Regions from separate parts of the Aerococcus sp. NPDC058936 genome, predicted to be linked through region 2. Evidence: riboswitches for the same ligand, from Rfam matches in the RefSeq annotation. Region 2 holds a riboswitch; the other holds the start of a gene.
What was found. A riboswitch is a leader RNA that binds a small molecule or an ion and turns the genes downstream of it on or off. The one in region 2 is predicted to bind lysine.

Region 1: another riboswitch for lysine. It lies ahead of ACFW0C_RS07360 (YfcC family protein); the one in region 2 lies ahead of dapA (4-hydroxy-tetrahydrodipicolinate synthase).

What each region holds. Positions count from the first base shown of each region.
Region 1 is NZ_JBHYKZ010000008.1:45,800-53,670, reverse strand. Features, by position in the region: gene ACFW0C_RS07375 (D-serine ammonia-lyase) at 1-410, opposite strand, end outside; gene ACFW0C_RS07370 (chorismate mutase) at 724-1,002, shown strand; gene ACFW0C_RS07365 (M20 family metallopeptidase) at 1,095-2,261, opposite strand; gene ACFW0C_RS07360 (YfcC family protein) at 2,280-3,695, opposite strand; lysine riboswitch at 3,791-3,940, opposite strand; gene ACFW0C_RS07355 (YjjG family noncanonical pyrimidine nucleotidase) at 4,060-4,737, opposite strand; gene ACFW0C_RS07350 (alpha/beta hydrolase) at 4,785-5,714, opposite strand; gene galT (UDP-glucose--hexose-1-phosphate uridylyltransferase) at 5,824-7,305, opposite strand; partial or broken gene ACFW0C_RS07340 (galactokinase) at 7,310-7,660, opposite strand; gene ACFW0C_RS07335 (substrate-binding domain-containing protein) at 7,597-7,871, shown strand, end outside.
Region 2 is NZ_JBHYKZ010000007.1:39,906-47,776, forward strand. Features, by position in the region: gene purB (adenylosuccinate lyase) at 1-963, shown strand, start outside; gene ACFW0C_RS06715 (helix-turn-helix domain-containing protein) at 1,187-2,056, opposite strand; gene dapA (4-hydroxy-tetrahydrodipicolinate synthase) at 2,179-3,069, opposite strand; lysine riboswitch at 3,239-3,387, opposite strand; gene alr (alanine racemase) at 3,479-4,642, opposite strand; gene ACFW0C_RS06730 (aromatic acid exporter family protein) at 4,818-5,363, opposite strand; gene ACFW0C_RS06735 (hypothetical protein) at 5,494-5,862, shown strand; gene ACFW0C_RS06740 (M24 family metallopeptidase) at 6,265-7,377, opposite strand; gene ACFW0C_RS06745 (hydrolase) at 7,395-7,871, opposite strand, start outside.

The sequences.
Region 1 (7,871 bases), on a different contig from region 2:
AAGGCTAATGCTTCAGCATGATGCAAGACTTCATAAATAGCCCCTCGAGCCTTAATAGTACCGGCAATCGGTAATAAGTCATCCCGTTTTAGGAACATTTGGCCAGGAAATGAAAAATCATAAGTGGTTTCTAACACAGTCTTGAATTTGTCAATGTCAGAGATTGGCGATTCAATCAGACCATCTAAAGCCACCGTATCTTCGAAGACTGCTTTGATAAATGGTGCAAATCGTTTTAATCGTGCCTCTGCATCTTTAATCTCTAGGACTGACACATCCAGTTGCCCTTTTAAGTTCTTGAAAGGTACATGGTTATCATTCTCCCAAAAAACGGGCTTACGGTCACGAATATCACCTAATGTTCTTTGATTCACATGTTCTCTTGTTTCAGAGATAGATTCTGTTGACATATCTATCCACCCTTCATATTAGTTATTTTGTTTAATGCACATTTTTCAACTCAAAAATTATAACGATATTTTGCCAGTTCGTCAATAAATCCAGATGGTGTAGGCAATCCTTATTTGCAATTGCTTTTGATTTGGTCCTTATTTATAATGGATAGGATGAAGTATTGATGCTTAAATCAATATCATGAAAAACAAGTGTCTTGGGTAAAGGAGATTGTCCAGCCAAGCTAGCCAGTATGCTGATTTGGTCGTCATCCGCCCCCGATATAAAATTACAAATCTAAATTAAAATTAGCCGTTAAAGGAGAAAAACATGTTAGAAAAAGAACGTACTGAAATTGACCGCCTTGACCGAGAAATCGTGAAATTATTTGAAGAAAGAACGAAAATAGTTGAACGCGTAGCTGAGGTCAAGCTAGCCAATAATAAAGACATTTTTGATGCTGGTCGAGAAGCCCTAGTCATTGAAAAAGTTCAAGGTTACTTAGAAAACCCTGAACTTAAAGAAGAATTAGCTGATTTATATACTGAAATCATGCGCATATCACGTGGTCATCAAGAACGTTGGATGGCTAAACAAGAAAGTAAATAATCAGCACATATAAATAAAGCAAATACTATTATTTGCATTTAAAAACGCCCGAGTTTCCTCAGGCGTTTTTTGATTATTTTAAGATTAAATCTTTAACGATTAGCGAATTCTGTTTGAATATCGGTCAGTAACTCTGGTTTGCTGATAACATCAACACCTGTACGCGCCAGCGTTTCAACAACTCGCATCATCATGTCATAAGCAAACGGTGTTTGGGTGCAGTCTCTAAATTCAGGTGTATGTCCGATAACACGTTTACCGTCTGTGATTGAATAGTAGGAATGGATTGAAGGAACAACATGGCTAACATCCCCCATGTCAATTGATCCATTTTCCCCTAATTTTTCTGGGACCATTTCAATGCCTAAGTCGCCTGCATTTTCGTTGTAGACAGCAGACAATGTCTCATTCGTAATCATATCCTTGTAAATATTTTCAAAGTCTGTGTGCTTCATGGTACAACCACTGGCAAGTGCTGCGGCCTTAGCACAGTTGATGATTTTTTCCGATAAAACTTCCATATATGGCGTATCCAAGGCGCGGACATAGAACTCCGCGCGTGTGTATTCAGGGATCACATTGGCTGCGTCTCCACCATGGGTGATAATCCCATGCACACGGGCAGATGACCGCATTTCTTGGCGTAAGCTATTGATATTGTTAAATAGGTTTAACATAGCATCTAGGGCGTTAATCCCCTCTTCTGGCGCTTCCGCAGCATGAGCTGGTTTACCGAAAAATTCAAAAGCAATTGGGTGGATAGCCATTGAAGTCCCAGACATAGTATTTTCATCTGAAGGATGGGTACACATAGCCACATCTACGTCGTCAAATACGCCTAAATTAGTCATATCTACCTTAGTTCCAGTTGTTTCTTCAGCAGGCGTTCCTAAGACAATCACTCGGCCCCCAGTCTGGTTGATCACCTTAGATAAGGCGATACCTGCACCAGTGTCTACAGTCCCAAGCATATTGTGGCCACAACCATGTCCGATTGAAGGTAAGGCGTCGTACTCAGACAAGTAAGCAATTGTTGGGCCAGGTTGACCTGAATCAAAAGTCGCTCTAAAGGCTGTATCAAAGCCAGCATATGGTGCTTCAACAGTGAAACCATGTTTCTCAAGCAATGCAATATGAGCCTTTGACGATTTAAATTCTTGATGGCCTAGTTCTGGATTGGCAAAAATATAATCGCTCAATTCTCTTAAGTCAGTTTCTAGGGCGCTAACTTCTTGATGTAATATTTCTTTTACAGTCATAAAATTTACTCTTCCTTTCTAGAATGGGCCATAGCTTACAAAATGGGCAAAGATTAAGAAAGCCAATCCGATTAAGATGTATACGGCAAGTAACGGCATGAACCATTTAAACCACTTGTTGTATGGAATTTTAGCTAGTGACAATTCAGCCATTAGGACACCGGATGTTGGAATAATAGCATCCATGAAACCTGACCCTAATTGAAAAGCAAGTACAGCTGTTTGCCTTGTGATATCTAGTGAGTCAGCGATTGGTAACATGATTGGCATAGTCGCCGCAGCTTGACCTGAACCAGATGGGATAAAGAAGTTAATCAATATTTGAATCACGTACATACCAACTGATCCTAAGATAGTTGGGAAAATGTTTACCACTTGTACAAGATTGTAAATAATTGTATCTAAGATCATTCCATTTTCCATGACTACTAAAATACCGCGGGCGAAAACAATGGCAAGTACTGAGAACATCATCTCAGCAGCACCAGAAACGAAGGTGTCGGCTATTTTACCAGTTGAAAGACCCCCGATTAAGGCTGAAACAACTGCCATGGTAAAGAACATTGCACCTAGTTCGTCAATAAACCAACCAATCTGGAATACACCGTATACCATCATGGCAAAACCGGCTAGTAAAGCCACAGAAATCCACTTGTGGCGTGCTGAAAAGGCTGGTAATTCTTGTTCGCTTAAGTCCTTGTAATCATCTGCAGCTTTATCAGCGGCTTCTAAATCTGCTACTGCGCTCTTGGTTGGATCAGCTTTGACTTTCTTCGCATAACGCATAATAAAAATTGTCGTTACAGTCCAAAGAACAATGAATAAGGCGATCCGTAAACCAACACCTGAGAATAGCGGTAATTCAGCTAAGGCTTGGGCAACACCTACTGAGAACGGGTTCATAAACCCAGCGTTAAAGCCGACTGCAGCCCCAAGAATTAAAACGGCAATCCCTGTCATGGCATCATATCCTAAAGCTCTAGCTAGTGCGATACCGATTGGGATGAAGAGGATAATTTCCTCTGATAAACCTAGAGTGGCGCCACCTAAACCAGTCACAAAAACAAGAATAGGAATAAAAACTTCCTCGCGTCCTTTTAAGGCACGGACTAAACGACCCATTAGAGCTTCAAGAATGCCTGTTTCGTTAATTAATTTGAATGATCCACCAGTGATAAAGAGGAAAAATACGATAGATCCTACCTCAATAAAAGCTTGCGGCAAGGCCAGAATCAACTGGAAAGGATTTTGTGGGCTAGATTCAATAAAGTGGAAAGAATCTGGGACTAAAACAGTACGATCATCGACCAGCGTTCGTTCGAACTCCCCTGCTGGTATAACCCAAGTTAAGATCATCATGATGACCATGATTGAAAATAAAAGCACTAATGCATTCGGCATGTGTAACTTTTTTGGAAAAAGTTTTGACTTCATAAAAAAGCTCCTTTAATAAAATTCAATAAAAAAATACCAAGGCAAGCAAAAGCTCGACTTGGTATCGGTTGAATACAGAAATCACTTTTGCCCGCAAAGTAGAAAGCGCTCCTGGAAGGAATTGGGCATTCCTTTTTGGCAGTGATGCATTTATTAAATACACCCCCAACAGCAATCGTGCTATTTCGGCTAACAACCCTTTCTCCAAATGGATACTGATGTGATTAGCGGCCTCTTTCTATTCCGCATTTATTCATTTAAGACTAATCTTATGAAATAAAAGGTACAATGTCAAGAAATTTTACAATCGATGTTATATGCTATTGTACATTCATGACAAAAATTCGTTAAACTAAGCCAAAAACTATAAATCATATATTTCATTTAAGTGCGCAATATCATAGGTTGGCATTACTGGATCTTTTACTTCTTTCCTTTTTGGGTTATACCAAATGGTGTCGATTCCAGCATTAATACCTCCTTGAATATCTGACGTAAGCGAATCTCCAATAATGGCTGTTTCTTCTTTATTAAAATATGGGATTCTTGAGAATACTGTATTAAAGAAATTTATACTAGGCTTTTGAGCATTCAGTTCCTCAGATATGAACACATCTTTAAAGTACGGCATCAAACCAGATTTTTGTAAACGATAAGATTGCGTCTCAGCAATTCCATTGGTAACGATAAATAAATTTGCCTGTTTAGAAAGTGAATTCACTAGTTCCAAACTATTTTCAACAGGTTTTATACCTTCTTTTAGATACTGCCGATAATTTCTTTCCATTTCAACACTATCCACTTCAATTCCTAGTTGATTGAAGAAAATACCAAATCTACCATTTACAACTTGTTCTGAGGTTAAAATCCCTTGTTCGAATTGGCGCCAGCGACTTTGATTCATGGTATTATACATTTTCTCAGTTTCCTCATTATAAGGAATATCCATAGACTCAAATAAAAATTTCAATGCAACCTTTTGCGCATCTTGAAAATCTAATAAGGTATCATCTACATCAAATAATAAGTTTTTATACTTCATATTTACCTCTTTTTATTATCCTAAACCCATAGTATCATCCTAAGCGCTCAGGAATAAACGCCTTTTAAGATGATTTCTTTCAACCAATTTTCAGCTAGCGGTAGCCATTGCGCGGCAGTTTTATTCACTTGATTGGGCATGGTGGCAGAAAGCTCGTTAGCCACTGAAAGGCCGTGTGGTCCTTCTTGGAAAATATGCATTTCAAACGGAATTTGATTTTCTTCTAATGCTAAGGCTAGTGATAAGGAATCACGTACATTAACAACATCATCTTCACGTGTCGCCCAAATAAAAGTTGGTGCAGTATGTTCATTCACAGTAGCTGGGACAGAATAACGTTCAATTTCTGCTTCACTAGGTAGTGGTTTTCCAAAGCAAGCTAAAGATATAGCTGTTGCATAGGCCTTGATATTTGGGTCAGGATTGGCAATGTTTTGGTGATAATAATAGGCAATATCAGTTAGGGCGTAGGCAGAAATATTAAATGCTGGTTTCAAGGCTTTGCCCTTCAAATTTGTTGCATTTTGAATCACATCTTCATGCCATACATTACTGTACATCCCGGTATTGTGACCACCAGCAGAAAATCCTGCTAGGCCAATCTTATCAGTATCAATGCGCCACTCAGTCGCATATTGATGCAAAATTTCAAATGCCTTAGCAGTTTCTTGTAGCGCATGGGGGAAAATAACATCAGGTTTAACTGGAAATTGCCCTTCTGCAATGATTTCTGCAGTTGTTTTCCCTTGCCCATAGACCGAATATCGCAAGACAAATGCGTGAAAGCCCATAGCATTAAATGCCAATGCCACTGGTTCAGCTTCTCTATCTGAACAGTACATATATGAACCACCGGGACAGATAATCACGGCCGGTCGTTCAATATTCACATTACTTGTGCGGATTGGATCAATCACGTAGCTAGTTAAGGTCACATCATCACGATCATTATATAGCTTTATTACTTCTTTTTGCATCAGACGTTCTCTCCTCTAAATTTCATTAATGCCATTATAGCATTTGATTTTCATTAGAGAAAAAGAAAACCCCCGTCTCCAAATAGCAAGAAACGGGGGCATGAAAAATTTAAGAAACGATACCTACCGATTGAATAAATCGATTAAAGCCATCTTTTCCTGCTGGTGTATCTTTATACACGCCAGCATCTTCTAAGACGCGTACAAAAACATTTGCAATTTCATCTTTTAAAATAGTATGCACTGTATCTGGAGTAAACGTATGGTGATAATTTTGCTTTAATTCTTGTGCCCATGTTAAATGGTAAGCTGCAATATTATTTTCTTTATCTAATAGATAGTCAGCAACCGCCGAGATTTCATCTTTTAAGCGTGGTGGTAATATAGCTAAGCCCATTACTTCAATTAAACCGATATTTTCCTGTTTAATATGTTGCACATCTTGATGTGGATGATAAACGCCATCTGGATATTGTGATGAAGTATGATTATCACGTAAAACCAAATCTAGTTCGAATTTGTCCCCATTTTTGCGGGCGATAGGTGTAATTGTATGATGAGCTTCGTCCCCTGTATATGCAATTACATCTAGATTTGGATCTTCATATGTTTGCCAAGCCAGTCGGATTTTATCGGCCAAGGTCACCAAATCTCCGCGCTCTTTTCCTTGTAGACGTATCACAGACATGGGCCATTTGACAATCCCAGCTTGGATGTTTGGGTAACCTTCAAACGTGAATTGACTTTCAAAGGGTGCCTTAGCCATAGGGAAATCATGACGTCCCGTTTGATAATGATTATGCGTTAGAATTGAACCTCCTACAATCGGCAAATCGGCATTAGAACCAGCAAAATATCCAGGAAAAATAGCTACAATGTCTAATAATTGTTCAAATGTTTGTTTTGAAATGACCATGGGGACATGCTGTGTGTTTAATACAATACTATGCTCATTGAAATAGGCATATGGTGAATATTGGAACCCCCACTTCTCATCGCCTAATTGAAGACGAATAATTCTGTGGTTAGCGCGCGCCGGATGGTTGATTCTGCCTTGATATCCTTCATTTTCCATGCATAGCTGGCAAAGAGGATAACTAGAAGATTGCGCTTTTTTGGCGGCAGCGATTGCCTTGGGATCTTTTTCAGGTTTTGATAGGTTAATGGTAATTTCTACTGGTCCGTAGGCCGTTTGACTTGTATACGCAATGTTCTTAGCAATGGCCCCTACTTTAATATAGTCATTACGTTGACTCAGCGCATAAAATTCCTGGATGGCCTCTTCTGGAGAAATTTGATAGGTATCCCAAAAGTGTTGATTTAAAACACTAGGGGCTGGCGTGATAAAATCCATTAATGCAGCGCCTAAAGTATCTCGCTCTTCTGTTAAATCCCCTACTTTTCCGTTGTCAACAGCAACATCTACTAAGGCATCACGTAAGGAAATAAGGGTGGTTCTAGCTGTTTCTTGATTGGCACCTGCTTCACCAGTTAATGCTAAGATTCGATTGCGTAAATAAAAATGATCGTCTATTGTATAATCACTATTTTCAATAACCTGTGTAACAAAGGCATCAATTAGTTTTGCCATGTCATCATCTCCTTGTTAGTACACGCGCGCCACTTGAGATTTCTGCTATATAAAATTGTGGTGGATAGCCGATTGTTTCAGTATATACACACCCTACTTGCTCTTTAAAAGCATCCACCTTGTCTTTTGCGACGATAGCAATGCCACATCCTCCAAAGCCTGCGCCCGTCATACGTGCGCCTAATACACCCTCCTGTGCCCATGCTGTATGGACCAAGGTATCTAGCTCGATTCCGGTAACTTCATAATCGTGTTCTAATGATACATGGGAGGCATTCATTAAGCGACCAAATGCTAATAGATCCCCAGTTTGCAATGCTTGTCGTGCAAGTGACGTTCGTTGGTTTTCCCAAACATCAAAAGACGACGAATATACCAAAACAGCGACAAAAAATTGCTGTTGTCCAATGGTATAGTGAGCAAGAAGAATTAAATGATTTATATTATTACGCTATTCGGATTGGGATAGAAAAACGTGCCGAAGATTTAACCTATGATATTGTCCGTTATTTCAATAATCAAATTATTCAAATTGCTGATGATATTGCTGGAATTATTGCCATCGG
Region 2 (7,871 bases):
CGTAAAGGTTTAGACCGATTCTTGCAGGTGTTAAAAGCACGTGCGATTGAACATAAATATACTGTTACGATGGGGCGTACCCATGGTGTTCATGCTGAACCAACGACTTTTGGTTTGAAAGTAGCGCGTTGGTATTCAGAATGTAAACGAAATATCCAACGTTTTGAAGCGGCTGCGCGCGGTGTTGAAGCAGGTAAAATTTCTGGTGCAGTAGGTACATACGCCAATGTACCGCCATTTATTGAGACTTATGTGTGTGAACACCTAGGCATTAACCCACAAGAGATTTCAACGCAAATCCTACCACGTGACCTACATGCTGAATATATTTCATCACTCGCTTTAATTGCTACAATGATAGAAAATATTGCGACAGAAGTCCGTTCACTACAAAAATCGGAAACACGTGAAGTGGAGGAATTCTTTGCAAAAGGGCAAAAAGGGTCAAGCGCAATGCCACATAAGCGTAACCCAATCGGTTCAGAAAACATGGCTGGATTAGCCCGTGTTGTTCGCGGACATGTGATGACTGCTTATGAAAACGTGACTTTATGGCATGAAAGAGATATCTCTCATTCATCTGCCGAACGGATTATCCTACCAGATACAACGATCTTAGTAGATTATATGTTAAATCGTTTCGCAAACATTATGGAAAAACTCACCGTCTTCCCTGAAAATATGAAACGCAACATGGATGCTACTCACGGTTTAATCTACTCACAACGTGTATTGCTAAAATTGGTTGATGCAGGCTTATCACGCGAAGCAGCCTACGATTTAGTTCAACCATTAACAGCAATCGCTTGGGACGAAGGCAAGCACTTTAAAGGGCTTGTCGAAGCCAATGAAGAAATCGCTAGTCACCTAGACCAAGCAGCTATTGAAGACGCCTTCGACTACCACTACCACATCCAAAAAGTGGATGATATCTTCAAAAAATTAGGACTAGTTGAAAAATAATTTAATGCAAAACCGCAATGACAGCATACAAAAGGTCACAGTACTTAACCCAGATTAGGGCAAGTACCGTGACCTTTTTTGTTGGTATACGAAAAACTTGTTGCTAGTAGCAGGACTCATCATTATTTTTGCCCGAGGATAGACTATACCTTTCATCCTACTTTTAAGGCAACGATAGGTAAAGAAACAGTAGAAGGCTGAACATAATCAAAAAAGGAGATGCTTACGATTCTCCTTTTTTTGGTACCTCATGCGGTCTAATATGATAATGCTTAATAAAGGCTCTATAGAAGTTACTATAATCATTAAAGCCAGCTTTTTGCCATGACTCTGTGATAGACAAGCCACTTTCTATCAAGGTATAGGCATAGCCCAACCGCAAGTCCAAGATGAATTGATATATGGTTGAATGGAAGTAAGGCTGGAATACTCGGTTGACAGTTGACGTTGAAATGTCGAACTTGTCTGCAATGTCTTGAAGGGTTAAGTCTTTTCGGTAGGAATCAACAATAAAATGTTTAATTTCGTAGGCTAAAATCTCTCTTTCAGACATCTCTAACCGGTTTTGGTTTGAAGCAGAACAAAGTCGATACAATTCAAGGAATATGGTCGATACTATACTAAAGACCATTTTCTTTTGAATGTTGTCTTCAGGCCGTTTCAATTCCAACTGTAATTGAATCAAAGTTTGTAGTAGATGTTGCCAAGTGACGAAAGAGAAGCTGAAGACATGTGGTTCATCAAAAATGTGTTTAATTTCAGGTGTTTCCACAAAATCATTGGCAATGGCATCTATGTAAGGTTCGCCTAGGGATAAAATATAGGCGTATATTTTTTCTTCTGTTGGTTTATGGTCATCAACTTGAGGACTACAATCTTTTTCCGGTAAGATTAACCGTCTCATAATCGGTTCAGGTAAGACAACAATTTGGCGCACTGAGACGTCAATTTTTTTGTCGGCTAACTCAATAGAGAAGGGTCTAAGAGGAATCAAGAGTTCGTTTCGATGAAAAGAAGAACGATTATAAATGTCAACCATTTGCTGATCAACTTTTTTCAGTTTGATTCGAAATGGTGGTGTTCCAGTTGGCATAAATCAAAGCTCCTATTTTAAATATTCAATCTATCACTTATCAGTAGCAATAAAAGAAAGGGCGTGCACTGATAAGTTACACACCCTTTAATATACCACAATTTACTTTAGAATTGAAAAGACTATATCAAATTCAATCGTTTCATTTCAGCTTCTAGTGCAGCCACTGTTTCTTCTTGGGCAGGGACCAGTGGTAGACGCACTGAACCTGTATCGAAACCAAGCATGGACATGGCTTTTTTGATTGGAATTGGATTTGGCTCACTGAATAAAATGTCGATTAATGGTTTAAAAGCTGTTTGAATTTCAGCCGCTTTTTTAAAGTCACCATTTAAGGCATAATGCGTCATTTCGTGTACTTGTTTTGGTGCAATATTAGCCAAAACAGAAATCACCCCATGGCCACCCAAACTCATTAATGGAATAACTGTATCGTCGTTACCAGAGTACACATCAAAATCAGGACCGACGTGGTAGCGCGCATCTACTGCATTGGCTAAATCACCAGTTGCATCTTTAATGGCAACAATGTTATCGATGTTTTTAAGTTCCGACAATGTTTTAGGGGCAATAGACATTCCTGTACGACCTGGTACATCATATAAGATAATCGGCGTTGTTTTCACAGCATCTGCAATGGCGCTATAATGCGCCAATAAACCAGCTTGGCTCGTTTTTAAATAATAAGGCGTTACAGATAGAATAGCATCTGCACCTGCGGCTACACAGTCTTTCGTTAATTGGATTCCGTGGGCAGTATCATTAGAACCAGCACCGGCTATCACGGGTACCCGGCCATTGACTTTTTCCACGCAGAATTTTACTAATTCAACTTGTTCTTCGTCAGTTTGTGTTGAAGCTTCACCAGTTGTTCCTGCAACGACAATGGCATCTGTACCATTTTCAATTTGAAATTCAATCAACTCCGCAAACACATCGTAATTGATATTTTGTTCTAATGAATTATCATAAGGGGTAACGATGGCTACCGCAGAACCTTTAAAAATTGTCATGAGAATCCTCCTATATTGTGTGCAATTTGTAATTGTTTTTATGAAAAAACGATCAGATAGCTTGAGTATAAAAAAAGGCAGACAAGAGCATCACTCTATGTCTACCTAGGAAAACGTGTCAAAAAATACTGATAGCATTCAATAATCCTAACAGTTTTTAATCCCTAGCATAAGACAAGCGCTCCGCACCTTAATGGGTATTAAGGTTTGACAGGGATAACCCTCTTAGGTATTACCCCCAACACAGAAAATCTGCATTTCGGCACAACCACCTTTCACCATCGGCTACTGATTGGTTGCGCATCCTCTATATCTATACTTTCTATTCGTATAATCGTTAGTTTAAAACTAACATGACTACCAATTAAAGGCAAGGGCTAAATGAAAAAACTATTAGATTTCGCAATCGTTATTTCATTTTCTTTTTCTTATTAGACGTATAAGCTCTGGGCAATCGTTGACTTAAATTCGTCAATACTTCATGGGCAATCGTTCCAGCATGACTAGCAACGTCCACCACATCAACAGTTTGGCCGCCATTTGTCCCAATTAAGGTCACTTTAGCGCCCACAGGCATCTCATGGGGTAGGCGAATAATCATCTGGTCCATACAGATCCGGCCCACGCTCGGACACCGCTCGCCGTCAACAATGGCATCCAATCCCAAATAATTTCTTTGCCAGCCGTCCGCGTAGCCAATCGGTAGGGTAGCCACCCATTCATCCGAACCAGCCACATAATCAGCCCCGTAGGAAATCGTATCGCCCGCATGCATTTGTTTGACGTAGATAATTTCCGTCTCCAAGGTTAATGCTTGCTTGAAATCAACCGGCGACGCCACATCTTCCATACTTGGAATGGAACCGTATAAGCCCAGGCCAAGTCGCGCAACATCCAAAGTTTTTTCCGGGTACCAAAGGCTTAAGGCAGAGTTTGATTGATGGAAAAGGGGAGTGTACCCTAATGCTGAGTAGTCCAATTTCCCAAGCAAACTTTCAAAAAAGTCAGATTGGGCTTGAACCTTATCCTTACCATGGTCAGTGAAGGAATCAGCTGTAGCATAGTGGGTAAAGACTGAAGCCAACTTAAATTTCTTCGGATGTTTGGCAATGTAATCAATGATTTTCTGTGCTTCTTTAGCAGACCGCACGCCAATCCGTCCCATCCCAGAATCCACTTTAAGGTGGACATTCAATTGATGAAGGCGAGAAAAGTCTTTATCGTGTTTCTTGGCATATTTTAAATAGTCTAAGCTAGACACTGTCACACCAATTTCTAAATTGGCTAAAAGCCAAGCGTCGTCTGGATCAGTCAAGCCTAAAATCATGATAGGGGCAATAATCCCAGCGTCTCTTAATTCTAATGCTTCATCCGCAACCGCGACCGCAAAACCGTCGGCACCGCGAGATTGGAGGGCGTCGGCTATTTTGACGGCACCTAAACCATAGCCGTCAGCCTTAACAACTGCCATGACAGCTTTATTACCGATATGCTTTTTAATAGCGAAATAATTATGAATAATCGCATCTAGAGACACGATGGCCTTACTAGGGCGATGATAACCAATGGTCATAGTTTAAACCTCTCTTTAATCACATGGATTGATTGAAATAGATAGTAAATGACGTTAATACCGCGCATTCCACTTCTCATTTATTATACCACTTGTGGGTAAAAACTCGAAAGAAGGGTCTCTAACTTAAGGAAAAGCTAAGTTAGTCCAATCCTAAGCTCACCTTAGTGGTCATTTAAATTTTATCAGAGGTAGAGATTTGTAGAAACTTCGGTACATAACTATTGTAAGTAAGGATCCAAGGAACAACTCGGTCTCTTGGAAAAATGTACTCGATACCAACAGCGACAATGGCTCCCAAGAAGGTATCTAACACCCGAAGTAGGGCATAGACATATTGGTTGTGCTCTGGAATATTGAAGACAATGACAAGGAAAGTGGCGCTACCACCAATAACCCCTTGTGGATTCTTAACGAGAAGGTTAGTTTGAATCGTAATTAAAATACCTAAACCGCCTAAAAGTGCAGTAATCAAATAATGGTCAGGCAATAACTTATGTAAAAAAATATAAACTAATGAGGCAAAAGCCCCACAAACAATGGCTAAGGTTCTACGCAAACCAAAAGAAAGCGACGAAGTGACGTTAGCCCTTTGTGAAAATACCGCTGAAAGGGCAGCAATTTGCGGGTCAATAGGGATAAATGCTGAAATAAGAACAATAATAAAGACACTCAATGAAGTCTTTAGGGTCCGCATACCAATATGAAAACTTTGTTTCACTGAAATAAGCTCCTTTAATTAAGAGGGAAAGTTGAAAAATTTCCCTTCTCTACAATTTGAAATTTCTTGTAAATAGATTATACTAGGAATACTGGATAAAATGAACTAAATAATAAAGGTGGTGCATCAGGTGAAGCGGCAAACATATCGCCAAGCGAAAAAAGCGCTTGAACGCGAGAAGAAGAATAACCAAAAAAAGTATGGAAATCCTTTTTCAGATGACATTAAATCCTCAGTACCTGAGACAACACTCACACAGGATACTGCTGAATTTAACGTCGAAACGTTTGCGGAAACACCTGTGCCAAAAGAAACCTTCCAAGACTTAGACACCAATGAAATCTTCTTCGAAAGACAAAAACAAAAACAATACTTTTGGTCTGGTTCAAGCAATCACTCCCGCAAAGTACTGGTATGGATTATTCTAGCCCTCGCCATCCTAGCAGTAGTCTTGCTCGGACCGCGCGTTTTCGAATTCTTCCAAATGATCTTTAAGTAGAAAAGGTGCGACAGAAGTCGTTTAGAAATAAAACACTAGAATAATAGTAAAAAGCGCCCTTCACTTGTCGTGATGGGCGCTTTTTGAAGCTTATCATTTAAATATTTGGCATCATAAAATGAAAAATAGGGTATTGGTGGACTGTGTAACCAGTATTATTTTGGTTGTTTCTTAAAAGAGAAGCGATTGAAATGGCAGATACACCAAATCAGCAAGTCATAGGAAGAAGCGTTAGGAGGAGTTTCTTCATTTACCTGGCACGTCGTGTATATAAGTAGACTAGTATTTAGATGAAAAGTGGTTAGGATCCTGTAATATGAAATAAATCTAAATTACTACATAGGGTAGATGAATATTAATCTAAAAAACACGACGACTGTCGTGTTTTTAGTGTGCAATGTTTTATTTTGGTTGAATAATAAGCATATCTTTGGTGAAGTGGTTCAAGTTTTCAGTGCCACCATCATGCGCGATTACTAAATCTTCAATACGAACGGCTGTATTACCAGTCAGGTAAACACCGGGTTCGATTGAGAAGATATTGCCATCTTTAATGGTATCTGTATTAGCTTTTGACACATCGCCTTTCTCATGAACTTCGCGTCCGATGAAATGGCCTAGTCGGTGGGTAAATTGATCACCATATCCTTGGGCTGTAATGTAATCACGCGCTGCAGCGTCCACATTCGCCAAAGTTTCGCCAACCTTGACAGCGTTAATACCACGTAAATTGGCTTCAAGCACGATGTCATAAACCCTTTTGGCTTCAGCACTAGGCTCACCGTAATAAACGGTACGGGTCATGTCGGAACAGTATTCTTCATGTTTACAGCCGATATCAATGACAATCGAATCACCCAGTTTCGGCAAGGTATGGTCAGATTCATGGTGTGGGTCAGCACCGTTTGAACCGTAGGCGATAATGGGTTCGAATGAAAAGCCGGCATCTGCGCCTTCTTCATCGTAAATACGGGCTAATTGATCTACTGCAGCCAATTCGTCTAAACCAAGTGGTAAGACTTCTTCGATTAAACGAGCCATGGCACGGTCGTTAATATCTGAAGCTTTACGCATTTTTTCTTGTTCCTCATCGGTTTTAATGGCTCTTTGTGCATCCACTAAGTCAGAACCTACTTCAAAAGTGGCCTGGTTGTATGTTTTGGCGATGGCTAATAGTTGGTCAGCCCGCCACAATTTATCCACGCCGATTCGTAGTGGGGCGTCGGTTGCTGGGAAATCCGCTAGATTTGCAAAGGCTTCAGCGATTGTGTAGTTATCATCCACCCAAGTGACGTCAACATCAGCTAATTCGTCGAATACAAATAGTTTGTTAGCGATAATTTGTGGACCTTTGTCCGGCTGTATAATCAATAACCAAAAACGTTCCATGGGGTCAAAAATGACACCAGTGTAGTAGTCGATGGATGCCTTGTCGCTAATGATTAGGGCATCTAAGTTGTGGTTTTTAACTTGTTGTTGAATGGTTGTTAGTCTGTTGCTATGTTCTTGATCCATATATCCTCCATCTCTTCTTACAGATAGCCGTCAGAAGAATCTTCATTATATTTCTCTTCAGCTTCTGGATGTTCCTCAATATATTCCTCAAATTCATGTAAGGTCATACCATCATGGGTTTCAAGGAAGTCCTCGCGGCGGTCTTTACGGTATTTGACCATTTTTTCTTTAAATATTTCACCAGTAGTCGGCGGTGTCCAGGAAACGGCGTTAGCGCCTGCTTCAATTACCTTACGAATGGTGTCTTCATTATTACCACCAGTTGCGATAATCGGCACATCTGGGAAATCCCGGCGAATCCGTTCAACGATAGCGGCTGTTTCTTTGCCCCCTGAAACGTTAAGGATATCCGCACCGGCAGAAATTCGGGCTTCGATATCGTTATAGGCAGAGACAACTGTCGCTACAATTGGGGAGTCGACTGTGTGCTCAATATCTAGAATATTTTCTGCGGTCATCGGCGCATTCACCACCACCCCTTGGACCCCTGTCGC